Regions from separate parts of the Catenovulum adriaticum genome, predicted to be linked through region 3. Evidence: predicted binding sites of a transcription regulator. Region 3 holds the regulator's gene; each other region holds the start of a gene.
The links. The regulator FliA, encoded in region 3, starts transcription of late flagellar genes. The targets are predictions, from matches to a motif close to CTAAAGNTNNNNNNNNNNNNGCCGATA.
Positions count from the first base shown of each region.

Region 1: the regulator FliA is predicted to act here: its motif matches at 3,078-3,104, upstream of OLW01_RS03110 (DUF4402 domain-containing protein).
Region 2: the regulator FliA is predicted to act here: its motif matches at 2,252-2,278, upstream of pomA (flagellar motor protein PomA).

Region 1 covers NZ_CP109965.1:692,820-699,652, forward strand. The annotation lists gene OLW01_RS03095 (carboxypeptidase-like regulatory domain-containing protein) at 1-938, opposite strand, end outside; gene OLW01_RS03100 (fimbrial biogenesis chaperone) at 986-1,777, opposite strand; gene OLW01_RS03105 (DUF4402 domain-containing protein) at 1,840-2,292, opposite strand; gene OLW01_RS03110 (DUF4402 domain-containing protein) at 2,346-2,951, opposite strand; gene OLW01_RS03115 (SPOR domain-containing protein) at 3,136-3,726, opposite strand; gene alr (alanine racemase) at 3,979-5,064, shown strand; gene OLW01_RS03125 (response regulator) at 5,202-6,251, shown strand; gene OLW01_RS03130 (transporter substrate-binding domain-containing protein) at 6,280-6,833, shown strand, end outside.
Region 2 covers NZ_CP109965.1:1,267,841-1,274,673, reverse strand. The annotation lists gene thiI (tRNA uracil 4-sulfurtransferase ThiI) at 1-259, opposite strand, end outside; gene OLW01_RS05740 (flagellar motor protein MotB) at 380-1,327, opposite strand; gene pomA (flagellar motor protein PomA) at 1,339-2,097, opposite strand; gene OLW01_RS05730 (exodeoxyribonuclease VII small subunit) at 2,412-2,657, shown strand; gene ispA ((2E,6E)-farnesyl diphosphate synthase) at 2,657-3,541, shown strand; gene dxs (1-deoxy-D-xylulose-5-phosphate synthase) at 3,546-5,411, shown strand; gene OLW01_RS05715 (MarR family winged helix-turn-helix transcriptional regulator) at 5,509-5,952, shown strand; gene OLW01_RS05710 (c-type cytochrome) at 6,044-6,325, opposite strand; gene OLW01_RS05705 (acyl-CoA thioesterase) at 6,443-6,833, opposite strand, start outside.
Region 3 covers NZ_CP109965.1:1,021,676-1,028,508, forward strand. The annotation lists gene flhA (flagellar biosynthesis protein FlhA) at 1-1,168, shown strand, start outside; gene flhF (flagellar biosynthesis GTPase FlhF) at 1,218-2,639, shown strand; gene OLW01_RS04615 (MinD/ParA family protein) at 2,644-3,516, shown strand; gene OLW01_RS04620 (RNA polymerase sigma factor FliA) at 3,523-4,245, shown strand; gene cheY (chemotaxis response regulator CheY) at 4,291-4,674, shown strand; gene OLW01_RS04630 (protein phosphatase CheZ) at 4,696-5,439, shown strand; gene OLW01_RS04635 (chemotaxis protein CheA) at 5,455-6,833, shown strand, end outside.

The DNA.
Region 1 (6,833 bases), 330 kb from region 3:
GTGGTTTCGTTATTAATTTCACGAAACAAAGGGCGGTTACTAAAATTAATGCCTCGGCTAACGGAAGTAATGCTGTTATAGCCAATATTAATGGGTTGCACATCGCCAAATTCGTACCGGCTGGCTTGCAATGGGCCAAGTAAATTTTTGTCGGTGGACTCTTCAAATAAATTGAGCCGCACATCGCTAATATTGGCAGAACGGTTAGTTTGTTCGTTGGCTCTAATAAAATAACGGCTAGATAAATAAGCCAAATCATGCGCACCCACCACTGAGGCAGTGGTGCTGGTATTGCCAGTACTGCGATTTGAATAAAAAATTTGCGCATCTAACACAGGAGACGAAAATAATTGATAGCTTGTTTCCCGCCAAGGTAAACTGGCTTCAGAGGGCACGCGGTGGCTGGAGCGAGTTAATTTATTTTTACGTGCCAGTCTTTGTTCTATCGGTAAGGTTTGTGCTGATGAGATATCGAGTTCCAAATTACGGTAGTCAATATCCAGCTCTAGTTTAAACCACTTTTCCAGTTCAGCGAGTTCAATGTAAATATCATCGTCAATTTGATAATTATCAGCTGAAATTGTGTATAAATTATCGCCACTTTGAATTTGTTGATTTAATAAATTTAGGTTAAGTGAAAATGTTTGCGCTTCGTTAATGTACCAACCCGAAGCCGTTTTGTTATTCAGTGAAACTTCAATCGCAAAATCCAGTACATCTGCTAAATTTTGTAGGCCAATTAAAGCGCCTTTTTCACTTTTTATCGCAAATACATCCGCTAATTGTAAATTGCCTAGTTTAATTAACAGCAGTAAAGGCTCACCGGTCGGAATACCTGAATTGTTAATTTGTACCTGCTCGATTTGAGCTTGTGTTTGAGCCGTGGTAGCTGGGGGTTCTTGCGCCGCAAGATCAAAAAAACAGCCTGCTGCAAACACAAACAAGCTGCTTATTAAGCTGAGCTTTAAAACAGGCTTTGGGTGCGTCATTTAATAATTAGATTTGACGCCAAATCAAAGGTTTTATTAATAAATACTTGGCCGTTAAATTCTTTTTTACCTATATATTCAACTCTTAAGCTGCCTTGTTTTGCATTAAAATCCGGCCAATCTAAGCTGAGTTGGTATTGGCTTTGATCTGGGTAAATATTGTAACCATGTACCTGAGCCACAACTTGTTCGGCAGCGCCCGATGTTGGCTTCCAATAAACCAGCATATTGCCTGTAGTGCTATATTTGCCGGCTTTATCTATAGTAAGTTCTACTTGTGCTGAAGTATTTTGCTGGTTTTTTATAACTTGAATTTTGTTTATATCAACACTTGCGTCAACGCTACCTTGGCGTGCGATGACTGGAATAGTGAAAGCCAGTAGCGTCTCAATTTCTATTTTTACTCCAGAATTTTCTGAATTGTTAGTTTTTTTCTGAATTGGGAGCGGCTTGAATGCTAAGTGTGATCTATATTCTGAATCCGTTAAGCTTTTTGGTCTGCGAAACATTAGTCTTACGGATTGCTTTTCATTTGGTTGAAGTGTTACTTGTCTTGGACTAACTCTTAACATAGGGCTGGCGAGCTTAATGTCAGAATTAGCGAATCCATTTTTTTCTAAAGTTTTATATCCTCCTATGCTTTTTGCTATTTTTTCTTCCCACTCTATACGATAAGTCCTAGTCTGGTTAGTTGGGTTAATTAAAGTTACTTTTGCTGAGCGTTGCCTTTCATCTAAAACAACTCTGGTCGGAGAAATTAAAAGTTGTGCTTGGGTTATTTCACTCATAAAGCAAAGCAATAAAACTAAAAATCTTTGTTTTTTAAACAAACTCAAAATTCTATCCTTAATTAATAATTCAATGTAATTCTAAAATTAGCTGTATATTCGGTATTTAAATATATTTTGTTATTGCCGGTTGTTTTGAGCACCGCACCAATATAAATTTTAGCTTTCCCAGTACTATCGGTAGTTATGGGCGAGGGCAAAATAGTTACGGTATCTACTAAGAATTGTTCTGTATCATTGATTTGGGTACTTGTCGTTGTGGTTAACGTATCAACTTGTATATTAACTTCTTTATATGGTGGTAAGTTAGACACTAAAAATTCAGCATTTTGTCCTGATTTTATTATCCATATATGATTATATGCTTTCATTGTGCCTAAAGGGGATACCTCAATATAACTAACTCCATCGTTTTTTCCCACAACTATAGTGCCAAAGGTTAAGGGCTGAATCATATCAAGTTGAGCAAGGCAAACAACAGGAAGCAAAAAAATTGAGAATATAAAAATTTTCATATGATTTAAGTCAAAAACAAAGAACGACTTTGTTTTTGACTTCTGAGCTAAATTTAGTAGTCAACTGCTACAGTATAACTACCAGTGTATGTACCGTCATCATACGAGGCATTATCGTTAGTAGTATCTAGGCTTGTATCAACAGTAATTGTTGCGCCAAGATTAAAAGACAAAGAGCCGTCTGCGCTTGCACGAACTTGAGAACCGGATGCAAAATCAGTGTTTGGGTTAGCACCAGTTGTGACATATCCAGCAAAATCAGACATGGTAAATACAGGAGTTCCGGGGGCGCCTGTTGTAATACCGGTGGAGTCAGCTGTTACAGTGACTGTTAGTAGAGCATAATTAGCAGCTCCCCCGACACTAAAAGCTCCGGGTTCACCATCTTCTAAACTTTGGATCACTGAAGTATCACCTTCTTCTGCTGTTACACCGCTACCATCAGCTGCAATAATTAAAGATGCAACTTCTGATTCTGCACCACCAGAGATGTCTGTTGCTAGTTGTGCGCGAATAGTACCAAAGTTTAGAGACGCATCCTCTGTTATTGTTAGTGCATTTTGAACAGTAACGGTAGCGTCAAACGTTTCTGTAACAGCCATTGCCCCATTTGCTACAAATAAACCAGCTAAACCTAAGCTTAATAGTTTTAATTTCATTTTGTTCTCCTAAAAATGATACAACTTATAAATTCTATAAATGATTGAAACTAAAGGTCTGAGTATAGCCAGAAGAGTATTTGAGCGCGCCTTCCGTTGCTAAATTCGCCACTTAGTCTATTTGTTTATCGACCAAAACTGGTCGGACTTTAGTATTTTGTGATTTAAGTCTCATTTTGTCAATTTAAAACTGTTCACCTGTGTATTTTTTCAGTAGGCAGTTTTGCTGGTTTTGCTTTAAAAAAGTGCAGGTTTTTAATGCTTTAGCTTTAGAATAAGGACCAATTTTTAGCCGAATAAAATTAATATTATCTTTGTTGACACTTTCTAAAATAGGGGTAACGGTTTGGCTTAAATCAGGAAATTTAAGTTTAAAATTATTCCAAGCTTGTTGGCTTTGCTGTTTTGAGGTGAGCGATGCAATTTGCACGGCAAAAGCGGGGGGTGTCGCAGAGATTGTTTTGGCTGTTGTATTAGTAATCGTTGTTTGATTATGTTCGGGCGTTACTTTTTTTACAGCGGGCATTTGTGCAAGCGGTTTGGGTTGCTTAATTTTAATAATTTGAGCTTGATTATCGTTAACCGTTTTAAAGCCAGTGAGTGAATTTTGCTGACTAATAACATCAATTAATAAATCTAAATCAGCTTCTTTTTGCTTAAAGTTAGCAATGGTTTGCTGATCTTGTTTATATTGAGTCTCTAACTCTGTAATGCGTTGGGTTAAGGTTTCAATTTTAGCTGATTGTTGCTGGTTAATACTTGAGCAACTTACCAAGTTGAGGAATGCTAAGGTCAACAGGCCGTACTTAAATATTGAGGGGCAAGTAAACTTAATTAAATTCCGTTTATACTTCATTTTTATGCTTTAACCTCAGCAAACCTATTAACAATAAAGTCGCAGTTTAAAGATATATAACTGGTTTGACTAGTGAGTTTGTGTGAAAATATTTAGCTTTTTCTCGCTCTGGTTTGATATTGTGTTTTCTTACCCTGAGCTTAGATCTTTGTTGGTGGAATTATTTCTGTTATGAAAACAGCACTTGCTCAAGTTAGTTTATCCGCGCTGCAACACAATTTAGCACAAGTAAAACAAATGGCGCCCGAGAGTCAGGTGATGGCGGTTTGTAAAGCGAACGGCTACGGACATGGGTTAATTGAAGTGGCACAAGCATTAAATAAAGCCGATGCATTTGGGGTTGCCAGAATTGAAGAAGCTTTTAATTTAAGAGCCGCTGGCATTAATAAAACCATTGTCTTGTTAGAAGGTTTTTTTGAAGCGAAAGATATTGCCAGTATTGCGGTTAATCATTTTCAAACTGTTATCCATAATGAAAAGCAATTAGCTGAACTAGAGCAAGCCGCTACTGAACTTGAAATTGGTATTCCGATAAAAGTGTGGCTTAAAATTGACACTGGCATGTCGCGTTTAGGTATTCATGTTTCTCAAGTGGATGAATTTGTTTCACGTTTACAAGCTTGTGCTTGTGTTCATCCTGACTTAGTTTTAATGACGCATTTGGCTTGCGCGGATGAATTAAATAACAAATATAACCAAACCCAGTTAATGGCCTTTAAACAGGCAAGTAGTGCTTACTCATTTTCGCATTCAATTGCTAACTCCGCTGCGACTATGGTGCTTGACCGTGCCAAACAAAATTGGGTGCGGCCGGGCATTATGCTTTATGGGGTTTCTCCTATTGAGGGCGAAACCGGACTTGAGCGTAATTTAAAACCTGTGATGACCTTATCTAGCCAACTTATTTCAGTTAAAAAAGTGGATGCGAATACACCAGTGGGATATGGCGGAACTTGGGTTACGCCGAGCAAAACGATACTGGGTGTGGTGGCGATTGGTTATGGAGATGGTTACCCAAGACATGCTAAAAATGGCACACCTGTGTTAATTAATGGCCGAATAGTGCCTTTGGTTGGCCGGGTTTCTATGGATATGATCACCGTTGATTTAGGCTGTGATAGCCAGGATAACATAGGGGATAAAGCGGTTTTATGGGGGGCAGGTTTACCGATAGAAAAGGTAGCCGAATCAGCTGAAACCATCGCCTATGAAATTTTATGTCAACTCACAACAAGAGTTAAATGGAAATATATCTAAAATTTGTGGATTGTGTCGCAATGTAAAATAGCGTATAAATGTACAAGGATCGTACAGTCAGCCGCGCTGACTAACTGATAACTGTTTTAGTAATATATAAAAACGATAACAAATATCTGTAGGGAAGACGTAGATAAATGAATCAGTATCACATTTTAATTGTGGACGATGTCGCAGATAATATTCAAGTTGCGATGAATATGCTAAAAGAGCAAGCCTATCAATTTACCTTTGCTCTAAATGGCCAACAGGCACTCGATATGTGCCAGCAACACGAATTTGATTTGATTTTACTGGATATTATGATGCCGGTTATCGATGGTTATCAAGTTTGCCGACAACTCAAAGACAACCCTAAAACACACAATATACCCATTATATTTTTAACCGCCAAAGTCGATATAGATTCAATTTCAAAGGGCTTTCAGCTGGGTGCGGTAGATTATATAACCAAGCCATTCCACTCTGAAGAACTGATCGCCCGAGTTAAAAATCATTTAGAGCTATACACCGCCAGACAAACATTAAATCAGCTAAATTGCCAATTACAAACCAATTTAATCCACAAAGAAAAGCGATACGTGACTGAATTAGAAGACAGTCAAAAAGAAATGATTTACGTATTGATGGAATTGATGGAAGCAACCTCTGATGAGACTGGTAGCCACATCCAGCGTGTTTCAGAATACTCAAGTTTGCTAGCAAGTTATTATCCCAGTTTAACCGCAGATGATTGTGACACCATATTACATGCCGCCCCGATGCATGATATTGGTAAAATTGCGATTCCACCTGAAATATTACACAAGCCGGGTAAATTGACCCCTGCTGAACTCGAAATTATGAAAACCCATACCACCAAAGCACATGATATTTTACGCATGTCTAAACGTAAATATATCAAAGCGGCAGATGTGATTGCATTGCAACATCATGAAAAATGGGATGGTTCAGGTTATCCGCAAGGTTTAATCGGTAAAGATATTCATATATTTGCACGTATAGTTGCGCTAGCCGATGTGTTTGACGCGCTTATTCATAAACGAAAATATAAAGATGCTTGGCCAATTGAAGAAGCCTTAGCTTATATAGTGGCGCAAAAAGGCAGTCACTTTGAACCTTTGCTGGTTGAATTGTTTGTTGACCATTTTGACGAATTTTTAAAAATAGCGAAGCAACATGGCTAGGCTTTTTCTGATGACCATTGGATGGTTAATGGCTTTTTCGGTACAAGCCATTGAATGGACTGAAGCAGAAAAAGATTTTCTCAAAACCTCACCAGTAATTACGTTAGGGTCTGATTTTGCTTGGCCGCCGTTTGACTTTGTTGATAAGCAAGGGGTTCATAGAGGAATATCTTCGGATATTTTAGCGCTTATATCAGCCAAAACGGGTCTTCAATTTAAAGTTGAATCTGATATTTGGAACAACACAATGGAAAAAGTTCATCGCCAGCAAGTGGATGGACTAGTTTGTGCTGCACCCACACCTAAACGTGAAGATTTTCTCTACTTTACAGAACCCTATGCGGTAATGCCGTTGGCGATAGTCACCCAAAATACTAATACTCAAATTAAGTCTATTTCGGCTTTAAACGGGAAAATTGCAGCCATAAACAAAGGCTCGTATTTGCATGAATGGCTTAATAAACATCATCCAAACATTAACTTGTTATTAGCTAGCTCGAATATTGAAGCCGTTGAGGCGGTATCATTTGGCCAAGCGGACGCTTACTTAGGGAACATTGCCGTTGCCACCTATACAATTAA
Region 2 (6,833 bases), 250 kb from region 3:
CAAAGCTGACAAATTCAGACTGTTTAACTTCAGAGAAAAACGCAATACCCGGCACACATTGCATGCGCTCAATCGCTATATCTCGTTTATCGTCACTGACTCTTACTTCTAAACAGTCCCACTGTTTTTGAACCCAAGCTTTTTCATCTACTCGGCGTAATACATTTTTAATATTGCTTTCGAGTATTTTGGTAAAGCGTAAACGCACCGAACGACTTTTAATCGAAATTTCAGGATGCATTTTAACTATAAACTTGATCATATCTTGGGTCACATTATTAAATCGGATAAATTTGGTCGGCGATTATACTGAATTTAATCATCAGAAAGAATGGTTTTACTAAACTAATTGCCCAAGTCAATTAACTTGGGCAACCCTTTATTGGGTAATTGTTGTATTGGGTGAAACGGTAATTGGGTCTGACTCTTTTGCTTTACCTTGCAATATCGAAATTTCGACTCGTCGATTACGACGTCGATTAGCCTGCGTATTATTAGGTACTAATGGCCGTGTATCGGCATGGCCTACTACAATTAATCTATGTTGATCAAACCCGGGGACCGTTAACATTTCGTGCGCAACCGCAACGGCACGTTTTGCAGATAACTCCCAATTTGAGCTATACAATTCAGAGATAGCATTTTGGTTATCTGTATGTCCTGAAACTGTGATTTCGCCCGGAACTTCATTTAAAAGTTCTGCCACTTGACGAATAATAGGCTTAAATTGAGACTGTAAAAAAGCAGAACCTGATGGAAATGCACCATTTTCTCGAATTCGAATAATAATTTGCTGGCCTAAAGATTCAAGTTCAATTGCGCCATCGACAATTTGCTCTTCTAGTTGCTGCGCTATCTTTTTAACGAGTTCACTCATTTCTTCTGCTGAAGATTGTGACTGAGCGGTGGATGACTGGGCGCTGGCCGAGTCTGCGGCTGTACCACCGCGTTGATCGCCTCTTTGTTTTTGCCGACCACCCGCTGAATCTTCATCACCGGCTTCAAACTCTAAAGTGGGCTGAGTCATTTCAACAGTTTGCTGTTGTATGGTTTCAATAGGCGTTGGATCAGGGCGACCTGGTCTGAATTCTTGTGCAATTACAGACGTTCCTTTAGGGATATCTTTAATTTCTAATTTGTTTTGTACCCCAAACGCAAATTTCATTGAGCCTGCAATTTGTTTAAATTTAAGTACGTCCATTTCTGAAAATGCGAGCAGTAAAACAAAAAAGCACATTAATAACGACATTAAATCCGCAAATGTGCCCATCCACGCTGGTAAACCCGGCGGTGGACATTTTTTACATGGAGGACAATCATCAACCATTGCTTTGCTCCCTACTCTTGAGCCACTGAGCGTTTAGATTCAGCCAAATAGTTTTTTAATACTCCCTCAATCACCCTAGGATTTTGACCATCTTGAATACCCAGAATAGCATCCAAAATCAAACTTTGATTCAGTTTTTCTTCTTCTTTACGCAAAGTTAATTTGGCCGCAAGCGGCAATGCGATAACATTTGCTAAAAAAGCGCCATAAAGCGTGGTCAATAATGCAACTGCCATCGCAGGGCCAATTGCTTTAGGATCGTCCATATTCGATAACATAGCAACCAAACCAATCAGTGTACCTATCATCCCCATTGCAGGCGCAACATCGCCTAATGCTTTTAGCAAGCCAACCCCCGCTTCATGGCGCTCGGTGGTTAACTCAATATCTTTAGACAAGGTGGCTTTTACTACATCACCATCATGCCCATCCACAAGCATATCAACCCCTTTACGCATAAAAGGATTATCAATTTGAGCTTCTTCTAAGGCTAAAAAGCCGCCTTTTCTGGCTGCATCAGCCATTTCAACTGATTTTTCGATCAATTCTTCAGGGCTTTCAATTTTAAACATAAAAGCTTTGCCAAGAATTTTACCAATGCCAAAAAATTGCCCCATGGTAAAATTGGCTAACACAACAAACAAAGACCCACAAAATACAATAAGCACTGATGGCACATCAAAAAACATGCTTAAGTCGCCGCCCAGGATCATTGCCATCACGATAAATGCGATTGCACCAATTATTCCAATAACCGTTGCTAAATCCACATAGGCCTCCAAATTGTAGTGTGTAAGCTCATTTTGCTCATGTTTATTAACTGCTAATAATAGTAAATATAATTTTTAGAATTGATTTAAATTTAAACCGACTTAAGGTTAGCCGCAAGTTTAGACGTTGCAAAACCATAGGTACTGGCTAATCTATCGGCAAGATAAACCAAAAGCTTAGCTTTTTCATCTGCTTAAGTTAATTTATTTTCAATTTACACAGGTTTTTTTTAAATTAACCAATTTATCTGATAGATTTGGGGTAAAATATTTGCGTAAATTATATAGACAGATTGAAAAGAGACTAAAGAACAATGCCGAGTAAAAAACCAGAAAACATGAGCCTTGAAGCAAGCATGTCGGAATTAGAAAAAGTGATTGAGCAATTAGAGTTAGGTGAATTACCACTTGAAGAAGCACTCAAACAATTTGAACGAGGCGTAGGTTTAGTTAGAGCCAGTCAACAAAAGTTAGATTCTGCAGAGCAAAAAATTAAAATTTTAATGGATAAAAACGGCCAGTCAGAATTAATCGATACCAGTATAGAGACATTAAATTAATGTGTATTCAAACCGAGCTACAACGTTTTCAAACTGAGTTTAATCAAACCTTGGTCCAAACGTTTAGCCAGTTGCCTAACGATATAGCGCCTAAATTGCATCAGGCAATGGAATATAGCGTGAGTAATGGCGGGAAAAGACTCAGACCTTTTTTACTGCAAATTATGGCAAAAGTATTGGCAATCGATCCTAAACTTATCCAACCTGCAGCCGTAGCGCTTGAATGTATCCATAGCTATTCACTAGTGCATGACGATTTGCCTGCCATGGATGATGACGATCTTCGCCGTGGTAAACCAACCTGTCATATTCAATTTGATGAAGCGCATGCTATTTTAGCAGGAGATGCATTACAAACGCTGGCATTTGAATTACTGATTAACGCCGATGTACAGACTGACATAAAACTCAGCTGGGTAAAAATTTTAGCACAAGCTTCAGGTTACCAAGGCATGTGTGGCGGCCAGTCTCTTGATTTAGAAGCTGAAAATAAATCTGTTGGTTTAGAATCACTTGCCAACATTCATAGCTTAAAAACCGGCGCTTTACTTAAAGCCGCGGTTAGCATGGGCTGCGCAGCACAACGTAATTTAAGCGATGAGCAAAAACAAAAATTTGAACGATTTGCAGAGCTAATCGGTTTGGCTTTTCAAATACAAGACGATATTTTAGACGTAACTGCAACCACAGATGCATTGGGTAAACCACAAGGGTCAGATCAAAAGTCAAATAAAAGTACTTACCCTAGCTTACTTGGTTTAACGGGCGCAGTGCACAAAGCGGAGCAAGTTTTTCAATCAGCACTAGAGCAAATTGAAGATCTCCCCTACAATACACAGCCTCTAATGGATTTTGCCCAGTTTATAATTAAGCGACAACACTAATTACATGAGCACTAATATACACAAATACCCCAGATTAAGACTAATTAACGAGCCAGACGAGTTACGTAGCTTGCCAGTTAATGAGTTGCCTGAACTCGCTAATGAGTTACGTGACTTTTTATTAGCTTGTGTTAGCAAAAGCAGTGGTCATTTTGCATCAGGTTTAGGTACAGTTGAGCTAACCGTCGCGCTGCATTATGTTTATAATACGCCCTTTGATAAATTAATTTGGGACGTGGGCCATCAAGCTTACCCACATAAAATTTTGACTGGTCGTCGCGAGCAAATTAACAGTATCAGACAATACAATGGCTTACACCCGTTTCCCTGGCGTGAAGAAAGTGAGTACGACACTTTAAGTGTGGGTCACTCCTCAACTTCAATCAGTGCGGCTTTGGGGATTGCAATTGCTGCCGAAAAAGAAGCCAAAGGCCGACAATCAGTTGCCGTTATAGGTGACGGTGCTATTACCGCTGGTATGGCATTTGAGGCAATGAATCACGCAGGTCACCTTAATAAAGATATGTTAGTTGTGCTCAATGATAATGATATGTCAATTTCGGAAAACGTCGGCGCACTAAATAGTCATTTAGCTAAAATTTTATCTGGCTCTGTTTATACCTCGTTTAGAGAAAGTGGCAAAAAAATCTTAAGCTCTATGCCGCCAATTAAAGAGCTAGCCAGTAAGGCTGAAGAACATTTAAAAGGCATGATAGCACCAAGTACCATTTTTGAAGAGCTGGGATTTAACTATATTGGCCCAATTGACGGTCATGATGTACTAGCGTTAGTTAATACCTTAAAAAACATGCGCAGTTTAAAAGGACCACAGCTGCTACATGTTGTCACAAAAAAAGGAAAAGGCTATCAACCCGCTGAAAAAGATCCCATTGGTTATCACGCCGTTCCTAAATTTGATTTAAAAACCACCGAGCTACCTAAAAAATCGAGCCCATCCCCCACGTATTCAAAAGTATTTGGTGATTGGCTGTGTGACATGGCACAAAGCGACAATAAATTAATGGCAATCACCCCTGCTATGCGTGAAGGCTCAGGCATGGTTAAATTTTCAAAAGCGTTTCCTAAACAATATTTTGATGTTGCCATTGCAGAGCAACATGCAATTACGTTAGCGACAGGTATGGCTATTGCAGGTTTAAAACCAGTTGTTGCGATTTACTCAACCTTTTTACAGCGTGGCTATGATCAACTCATTCATGATGTTGCTCTGCAAAACTTGCCGGTTTTATTTGCGGTTGATCGTGCAGGGATTGTCGGTGCTGATGGCCCAACCCATCAAGGTACGTTCGATTTGAGCTTTTTACGTTGCATCCCTAATTTAGTCATAATGACACCCTCAGATGAAAACGAGTGTCGACAAATGCTATATACAGGCTATCAGTTACCGCAACCCGCTGTTGTGCGCTATCCAAGAGGCACAGGGCCAAACACACCAATTAATGCCACTATGAGCGAATTAACAATTGGGCAAGCTAAACACTTACGCCAAGGCCAAAAAATAGCTATTTTAAATTTTGGCACGCTTTGCCAGTATGCGACACAAGCCGCAGAAAAATTAAATGCAAGTGTTTATGATATGCGCTTTGTTAAACCGATTGATATAAACGCTATAAAAACAGCAGCAGAGCAACATGATTACATTATTACGATAGAAGATAATTGTGTAAGCGGTGGTGCTGGTAGTGCCGTACTAGAAACCCTAGCTCAGCTTAAACAGTTTACACCTTGTTTAACTATTGGTGTTCCTGATGAGTTTGTAAAACACGGTAGCCAAGCCGAGTTATACCAACAGCTAAAGTTAGATACCGACGGTATTATTGAGCAAATCAATTGTTTTATTACCCATTAATTAACTCGTTTAACGATGATTTAATCATGACTAAAAACGTTTATTTAATGCCGTTATAGGTTATGTGGCATTAAATCGGGTTCAGGATAAAGCCATAATGCCAAAATCGGATATTGAAAAAACCTTAGGATATGCGCTCAATGGGAGCGCATTCTTAATGAAGCAAGTTATCAAGCAACTTATTCAACAACACCATTACCAAACAACTCCAGAAGCATTTTTTTTATTAAATTTAATCCCTAAAACTGGAATTGAGCAGCACCAACTCATTAATAAAACGCATAAAGACAAAGCAGCCATAACCCGCTTATTAGATCAATTAAATCACCAAGGTTGGATTGTCAGACGCGTCATCAAAGAAAATAAACGCCAAGCGACTATCCGCTTATCGGAAACCGGAGAGCAAGTTAAAACAAATTTAAATCAAGCGCTTGCGTCGGTCAGTACCAGCATGATTAAAGGCATACCTACAGACGAGTTACGTACCACAACCAAAGTTTTAAATATGTTAAATGAAAATTTGACCGATATTTTAGACTAGCCATCAAAAAAGCCACTTAATATTTAAGTGGCTTTTAATATAAATTCAACCAAATGGAATAAATATTTAGAGGTTAATTAACGTATCTCTATTATTTTAGCTCGGCATAATATTTAGCCAACGCTTTCATATCGTCTTCAGTTAAAGCTGCAACCATACCTTTCATTATTGGATCAGGGCGAGTTCCATCTTTAAACTTTTTAAGTTGAGATAGCAAATATTGCTCTTTTTGGCCTGCTAAATTTGGATAAATAGGCATAGTGGAAATACCATTTTGACCATGGCATGTTGCACATAACGCCACTTGCGCCGGTGCTGCAAATAAGTGCCCAGAGAAAATTAAACCAGAGAAAACAAGTAGTGCTTTTTTCATAATATTTCCTTCTTTAGTTAAGTCCTTAATATAGATTAAATTAAGTAAAATAAAAATATAAAATCGTAATCTATATTTATAATTTTTATAAATTTGGCGATGAATCACAAAACAAGTTTAACTATTTTGTTCAAATACCGCTAATAATTTACTTGGAAATTGAGGTCGTCCTTTCTCATTAATAGACGTACCTGTTACTTTGGCTTGTAAAATAAGTTTACCTTCTGTTGTTTTAATCGTTTGATTAAATGCAAAACGAAGTTTAGATATTTGTTCAAGCTGCACACTAACAGTGAAATGATTGCCGCTTTTTAATGGGGATTTATAATCTAATTCAGCACGTACAACCACTAAATTAATTCCAGCTTGAGTCAAAGCTGCAAAATCAAGATTGATACTTTTTAAAAATTCATGTCGCGCATGCTCTAAATAATTCATATAAACACTATTGTTTACAATGGATTGCATATCACATTCGTAATCTCGGACTGACATTAATAATTCAAAC
Region 3 (6,833 bases):
GTCGCAGATGCGGGCCGACAGAAAATCTAAAAAAGGCAGTTTAATGCCTAAAGGCAAATCAACGCCTGCAGGTCAGGCTCAAAATACACAAGCAAATGCTTTGCCCGCTAATAACACTTCAGAACCTAAAGAAATTAGCTGGGATGATGTTCAACCTATGGATGTGATTGGGTTAGAAGTTGGTTATCGTTTGATCCCATTGGTAGATAAATCTCAAGGTGGGGAGTTATTGTCTAGGATTAAAGGTGTACGAAAGAAATTATCTCAGGATATGGGGTTTTTAGTACCAGCTGTGCATATTCGAGATAATTTAGATTTGTCGCCCAATATTTATCGTATTTCTTTAATGGGTGTGGTGATTGGTGAAGCTGAAATTTATCACGATCGTGAAATGGCCATTAACCCAGGCCAGGTATTTGGTAAGCTGCAGGGCATTAAAACTGTTGATCCCGCATTTGGCTTAGAGGCTATTTGGATTACCCCTGAGCAGCGAGAACAAGCGCAAACGTTAGGTTATACCGTTGTTGATTCCGCGACTGTCGTTGCGACTCATTTAAGTCAGCTCTTAACGAATAATGCATGGCAGCTTATTGGCCATGAAGAGGTTCAAAATTTATTAGATATGCTGGCTAAATCTTATCCTAAGTTGGTGGAAGGATTAGTGCCAGACATGCTTAATTTATCAACTGTGGTTAAAGTCTTTCAAAATTTATTGTTTGAAGGCGTCGTTATTCGAGATATGAGAACGATAGTTCAAACCTTAGTTGAGTATGCAACAAAAAGCCAAGATCCCGATGTTTTAACGGCTGCAGTACGTATTGCACTGCGACGATTAATAGTGCAAGAGCTTTCCAGCGGTTTGGATGAGTTACCTGTCATAACATTGGCGCCAGAGTTGGAGCAAATTTTGCATCAGTCAATGCAAGCTGGTGGTTCAGAGGGTGGTGGTATAGAACCTGGGTTAGCTGAGCGAATACAAACCGCGCTATCTCAGGCATCAGAGCAACAAGAAATGAACGGTGAACCTGCGGTTTTATTAACCTCTGGGATATTACGTTCAGTGTTGGCTCGCTTTACCAAACACACAGTAACTGGATTACATGTATTGTCTTATCAAGAAATTCCGGATGATAAACAAATTCGGATTGTGAATTCGATAGGTCAGTAGTGTCAAAATTTTGTCTGGATAGGTCATTTGCCTGTTCTTTGGAGGAAAGATGAAAATTAAACGTTTTGTTGCAAAAGATATCAGAGCGGCAATGCAAGAAATAAAAGCTTGCTTAGGCCCCGAAGCTATTATTATGTCTAATACAAAAGTAGCCGAGGGCGTTGAAGTTGTTGCTGCAGTAGATGAACAGCCTCAGCCTAAAGTTGAACAACCGGCTAAAGCTGCGACAAAACCTACTTCAAGACAAGCGGCATACAGACGCCATAATCAGCCAGAAGATTCTGCTATTTCGGCTGAAGAAGATGTGCAAGTATCCGATAGCTTACAATCATTATTAATGCGTCAGGCCACGCCTGAATTTAAAAATCAGTATGCAAATAAGCAACATGCTGCTGCTCGAGCAAAAAAAATAGCTCAAGCAGTAGAGCAAACGCAGCTCGATAATCATGAATCTATTAACGATTGGTCGTTAAATCATCAAACAACACAAAGTTTAAGCAATCAAACACAACAAAGCACATCAAATACTGGGCAAACGACAGAACGCGAGCTACAATCGATTAAATCAGAAATGGCGGAACTTAAGCATTTATTAAAGCATCAAGTGTCTGGATTAATGTGGCAAGAAATGGCGAGAAGCGAGCCAACCCGAGCTTATATTGTTGACCGTTTAACTCGAATGGGTATAGCAGCGCAAGTTGCTGAACAAGTTGCTAGCTTTATGCCTGAAGGGATTGAAGACCATCAGGCATGGGATAGCGCGCTTGAATTATTAAGTGGGCAAATCAATGTGACTAATAACGACATTATGCGTCGTGGTGGTGTGGTTGCATTATTAGGACCAACTGGCGTTGGAAAAACAACGACGGTAGCTAAACTTGCTGCTCATTTTGCTAAAAAACATGGCGCAGACTCAGTTGCCTTGGTGACAACAGACAGTTATCGTATTGGTGCTCATGAGCAATTACAAACGTATGCTCGGATTATTGGTTGTCCATGTAAAGTGGTTCGCCATGAAGATGAATTAGCCGACACTTTGCATCAATTAAGAAACCGAAAATTAATCTTAATTGATACTGCAGGGGTAGGCCAAAGAGATGTTCGTTTAGCTGAACAACTTGATAGTTTAATGCGATCAACTCAAATTAAAATTAGAAATTATTTAGTATTGCAAGCAACGTCGCAGCAAAGTGTCTTAATGGAAACCGTGCAACAGTTTAAGCGTACTAACTTAACTGGTTGTATTTTCACCAAATTAGATGAATGCATGAGTTTGGGAGAAATTATTAGTGTTGCCATTCAAAATGCGTTGCCAATAGGGTATCTTACGGATGGTCAGCGAGTGCCGGAAGATATTAAAGCTGCAACTGCGCAATATTTAATCGACCAGGCTGCCGGTTATATGGATGAAAATGAATTTTCTCATCCTCACTGGTTTACAGATAGCTCAAGACAACCTATATATAAATAAATTTATGATATTAAATAACCAGTTAGGTGATCAAGCAAGTGGCCTTCGAACAATGAAACAAAGCGCGAATGAAAGAATTAAAGTAATTGCGGTCACCGGCGGAAAAGGCGGTGTTGGTAAAAGCAATGTGTCTTTAAACATGGCGGTTTCGATGGCTCAGCAAGGTAAACGCGTTTTAGTTTTTGATGCGGATTTAGGTTTGGCCAATGTGGATGTTATGTTGGGCTTGCGAGTTGAAAAAAACTTATCTCACTTGTTAGCTGGTGAATGTGAACTTGACGATATTTTAATTACCGGCCCACAAGGCATTAAAATTGTGCCAGCCACTTCAGGTACGCGTAATATGGTTGAACTATCGACTCAAGAGCATGCTGGTTTAATTCGTTCATTTAGTGAGCTTAAACAAGAGTTTGACGTATTAATCGTCGATACTGCAGCTGGCATTTCAGACATGGTGCTTAGTTTTTCACGCGCAGCGCAAGATGTCATGGTAGTGGTATGTGATGAACCTTCATCCATTACCGATGCTTATGCATTGATTAAAGTATTGAATCGTGATTACAATGTTTTTCGTTTTAAAATTGTGGCTAACATGGTTCGCTCTATGCGTGAAGGGCAGGAATTATTCGCGAAGTTGTCTAAAGTGTCCGATCGGTTTTTGGATGTTGCATTGGATTTAGTGGCTATTATTCCATTTGATGAAAATGTTCGTAAATCTGTTCGTCGACAAAAAACGATTGTCGAAGCATTTCCTAAATCGCCCGCATCTATGGCGTTTAAAACCTTAGCTTCTCGAGCCGGAAAATGGCCAACCCCTGAAAGCGCAACAGGTCATTTAGAATTTTTTATTGAACAATTGGTCTCTCCGGGAGTGTAGTCTGTTGTGAATAAAGTGGCTGCTTATCAATCTGTTAATCAAAAACAAGCATTTGTAGAGCTGCATGCTGGCCTAGTTAAACGTATTGCTCATCATATGATGGCAAGGTTACCTGCAAGCGTTCAAGTAGATGATTTAATTCAAGCTGGTATGATAGGCCTGCTTGAAGCGTCAAAGAATTTTGATGGTAGCAAAGGCGCAAGTTTTGAGACGTTTGCTGGAATTCGGATTCGAGGCGCCATGTTAGACGAAATTCGCCGTGGCGATTGGGTGCCGCGTTCAGTCCACAAAAATAGCCGACTTATCGCGAAAGCGATTAATGATGTTGAAAATGAAACTGGGCGTGATGCGCGTGATATTGAAGTTGCTGAAAAATTAGAGTTAAGCATTAATGACTACCATCATATTTTAAATGATGTAAATAGTGGTAAGATTATAGGAATAGAAGATCTTGGTGTTACTGAAGATGTGATTGGTAGCTCTGATGATAAACATCAAGATGAACCATTTGAAGATATTGCTCACGGTGCGTTTCAGAGCGAATTAGTTAAAGCGATAGAAACACTACCAGAAAGAGAAGCATTAGTGCTCTCTTTATATTATGATGAAGAATTGAATTTAAAAGAAATTGGTGCCGTTATTGATGTGAGTGAATCTCGAGTGAGTCAAATTCATAGTCAAGCAATGCACAGATTAAAAGCAAAATTAAATAGCTGGCAACAGATATAAAAATTATTATTAATCCATGAGATAATCTCAGAGGCGGAGGAAGCTTTGGATACAAATATGAAAGTTTTGGTTGTAGATGATTTTTCAACCATGAGGCGTATTATTAAAAACTTGCTGAGAGATTTAGGGTTCACTAATGTCTCTGAAGCGGATGATGGCGCCACGGCATTGCCAATGTTACAAAATGGCGATTTTGAATTTGTGGTGACTGATTGGAATATGCCAGGTATGCAAGGCATTGATTTATTAAAAGCAATTCGAGCGGATGAGCGGTTAAAAAATATTCCGGTTTTAATGGTGACTGCTGAAGCGAAAAAAGAACAAATTATTGCAGCAGCCCAAGCGGGTGTAAATGGTTATATTGTTAAACCTTTTACCGCTGCAACCCTAAAGGAAAAGTTAGACAAGGTTTTTGAGCGTTTAGCTTAATTAGGTATCAGGAGAACACCATTGTTACCTAATGAACCGTTAATTAGCCTTGAAGACGCAAAACAGTTAGTTAGTTTGCTTGAGCGGGGTGAAAACCAAGCCGCTAATGACATTTTGCAAAAAGTGACACAAGCAACGTCTGAAGAGCTGTTTGCTCAAGTTGGTAAATTAACTCGACAATTACATGATTCTTTGGGCAGCTTCCAATTAGATATGCGCATTGCTGATTTGGCTAATGAAGATATTCCTGATGCCCAAACCCGGCTTGCCTATGTAATGGATATGACCGAAAAAGCAGCAAATCAAACAATGGATGCTGTTGATGCTTGTTTACCAATCGCCTCTGATTTAAATAAGAATATTCAAGAAATTATCCCAACTTGGGATAAATTAATGAATCGTCAAATTGAGTTGAGCGAATTTAAGAGTCTATGTTACAGCGTTAATCATATACTGCACCAGTCTGAGAAAGATTCCCAAAGCCTACAAACTCAACTTAACGAAGTTTTAATGGCGCAAGGCTTTCAGGATTTAACCGGACAAGTAATACGCAGAGTTATTGAATTGGTTAAAGAAGTTGAAGATAACTTGATTCACTTATTAACCGTATTTGGCACACCACAACAAGAACAACAATCACAACCAGCCGAACCAACGACAATAAATAAAGGCGCTGAAGGCCCAATTATCGATGCAGAAGAAAGAACTGATGCCGTGGCGAGCCAAGATGAAGTTGATGATTTGTTATCCAGTTTAGGTTTTTAATAGGGGACGAGTTCCATGAGCTTTGATGTAGATGAAGATATACTGCAAGATTTTTTAGTTGAAGCAGCAGAAATTTTAGAGCAGTTATCAGAGCAGCTAGTGGAGCTTGAGAATAATCCTGAAGATGCGGATTTACTCAATGCTATTTTCAGAGGCTTTCATACCGTAAAGGGCGGAGCAGGTTTTTTAGCAATGACAGCCCTCGTAGATGCATGTCATGGCGCTGAAAATGTGTTTGATATTTTACGAAAAGGCCAGCGCAAAGTAACACCTGAACTTATGGATGTTATTTTACAGTCGTTAGACTGTATTAATTTAATGTTTTCGCAAATCCAAAACCGAGAAGAGCCAGAACCAGCTTCTCAAGAACTATTGGATACTTTACATACGTTAAGTGAACCCGAACGTGAAGATGAAAATACTGCGAGTGCTACAATAGACCCTACTGTGGGTGACTCGGATGTTGAATTGTTTGAGCAGTCCGTGGAGGAGTCGAACTTGCCTGTCTCAGACGTAGCTGACAGCCATTTAGAATCTAATTCAATTGATGAAATTACAGATGATGAATTTGAAGCTTTATTAGATCAATTACATGGTGCAAATAAAGCCCCGGGTGCAAGTTCAAATGAACCATCGTCTAGTCAAACATCAGCCACATTACCCGCAAATAATCCTTCAACTCCCAGCCATAATACTGATGAAATTACAGATGATGAATTTGAAGCTTTATTAGATGAGCTACACGGGAAAGGTAAATTTGCTAGCCCTAAAAAACCGTCATCGAATCCAGCTCCACAGGCGAGTCAATCCGTATCAAATAACCAATCATCTGATGATATATCTGATGATGAATTTGAATCACTGTTAGATGAATTACATGGTAAAGGAAAAGCCCCAAGTAAAAGTGTCACACCTGAAAAGCCTCAAGCAAGCGCGCCCAACGTTGCAAAATCTCAGCCTGATGCGGTCAATACCGTTAATAAACCAAATGCGTCTAACGTAAATAAACCTGTAACAAGTCAAGCAAGCTCTGGAAAACCGGCAGCCGCTAGCAAGCCGCCAGCACCAGCTAAAAAATCATCACCATCAGCGCCAGCTGCAGAAACCACTGTAAGGGTTGATACGAAACGACTTGATCAAATTATGAACATGGTTGGGGAGTTAGTATTAGTACGTAATCGACTCGTTAGCTTAGGTGTTAATGTAAATGAAGAGGCTATGTCTAAAGCGATTGCTAATTTAGATGTGGTAACAGGCGATTTACAGGGTGCGGTAATGAAAACTCGGATGCAGCCAATTAAAAAAGTATTTGGTCGCTTCCCAAGAGTCGTTCGTGATTTAGCACGTTCTCTCAATAAAGAAATCACCTTAAAATTAGAGGGTGAAGAAACCGA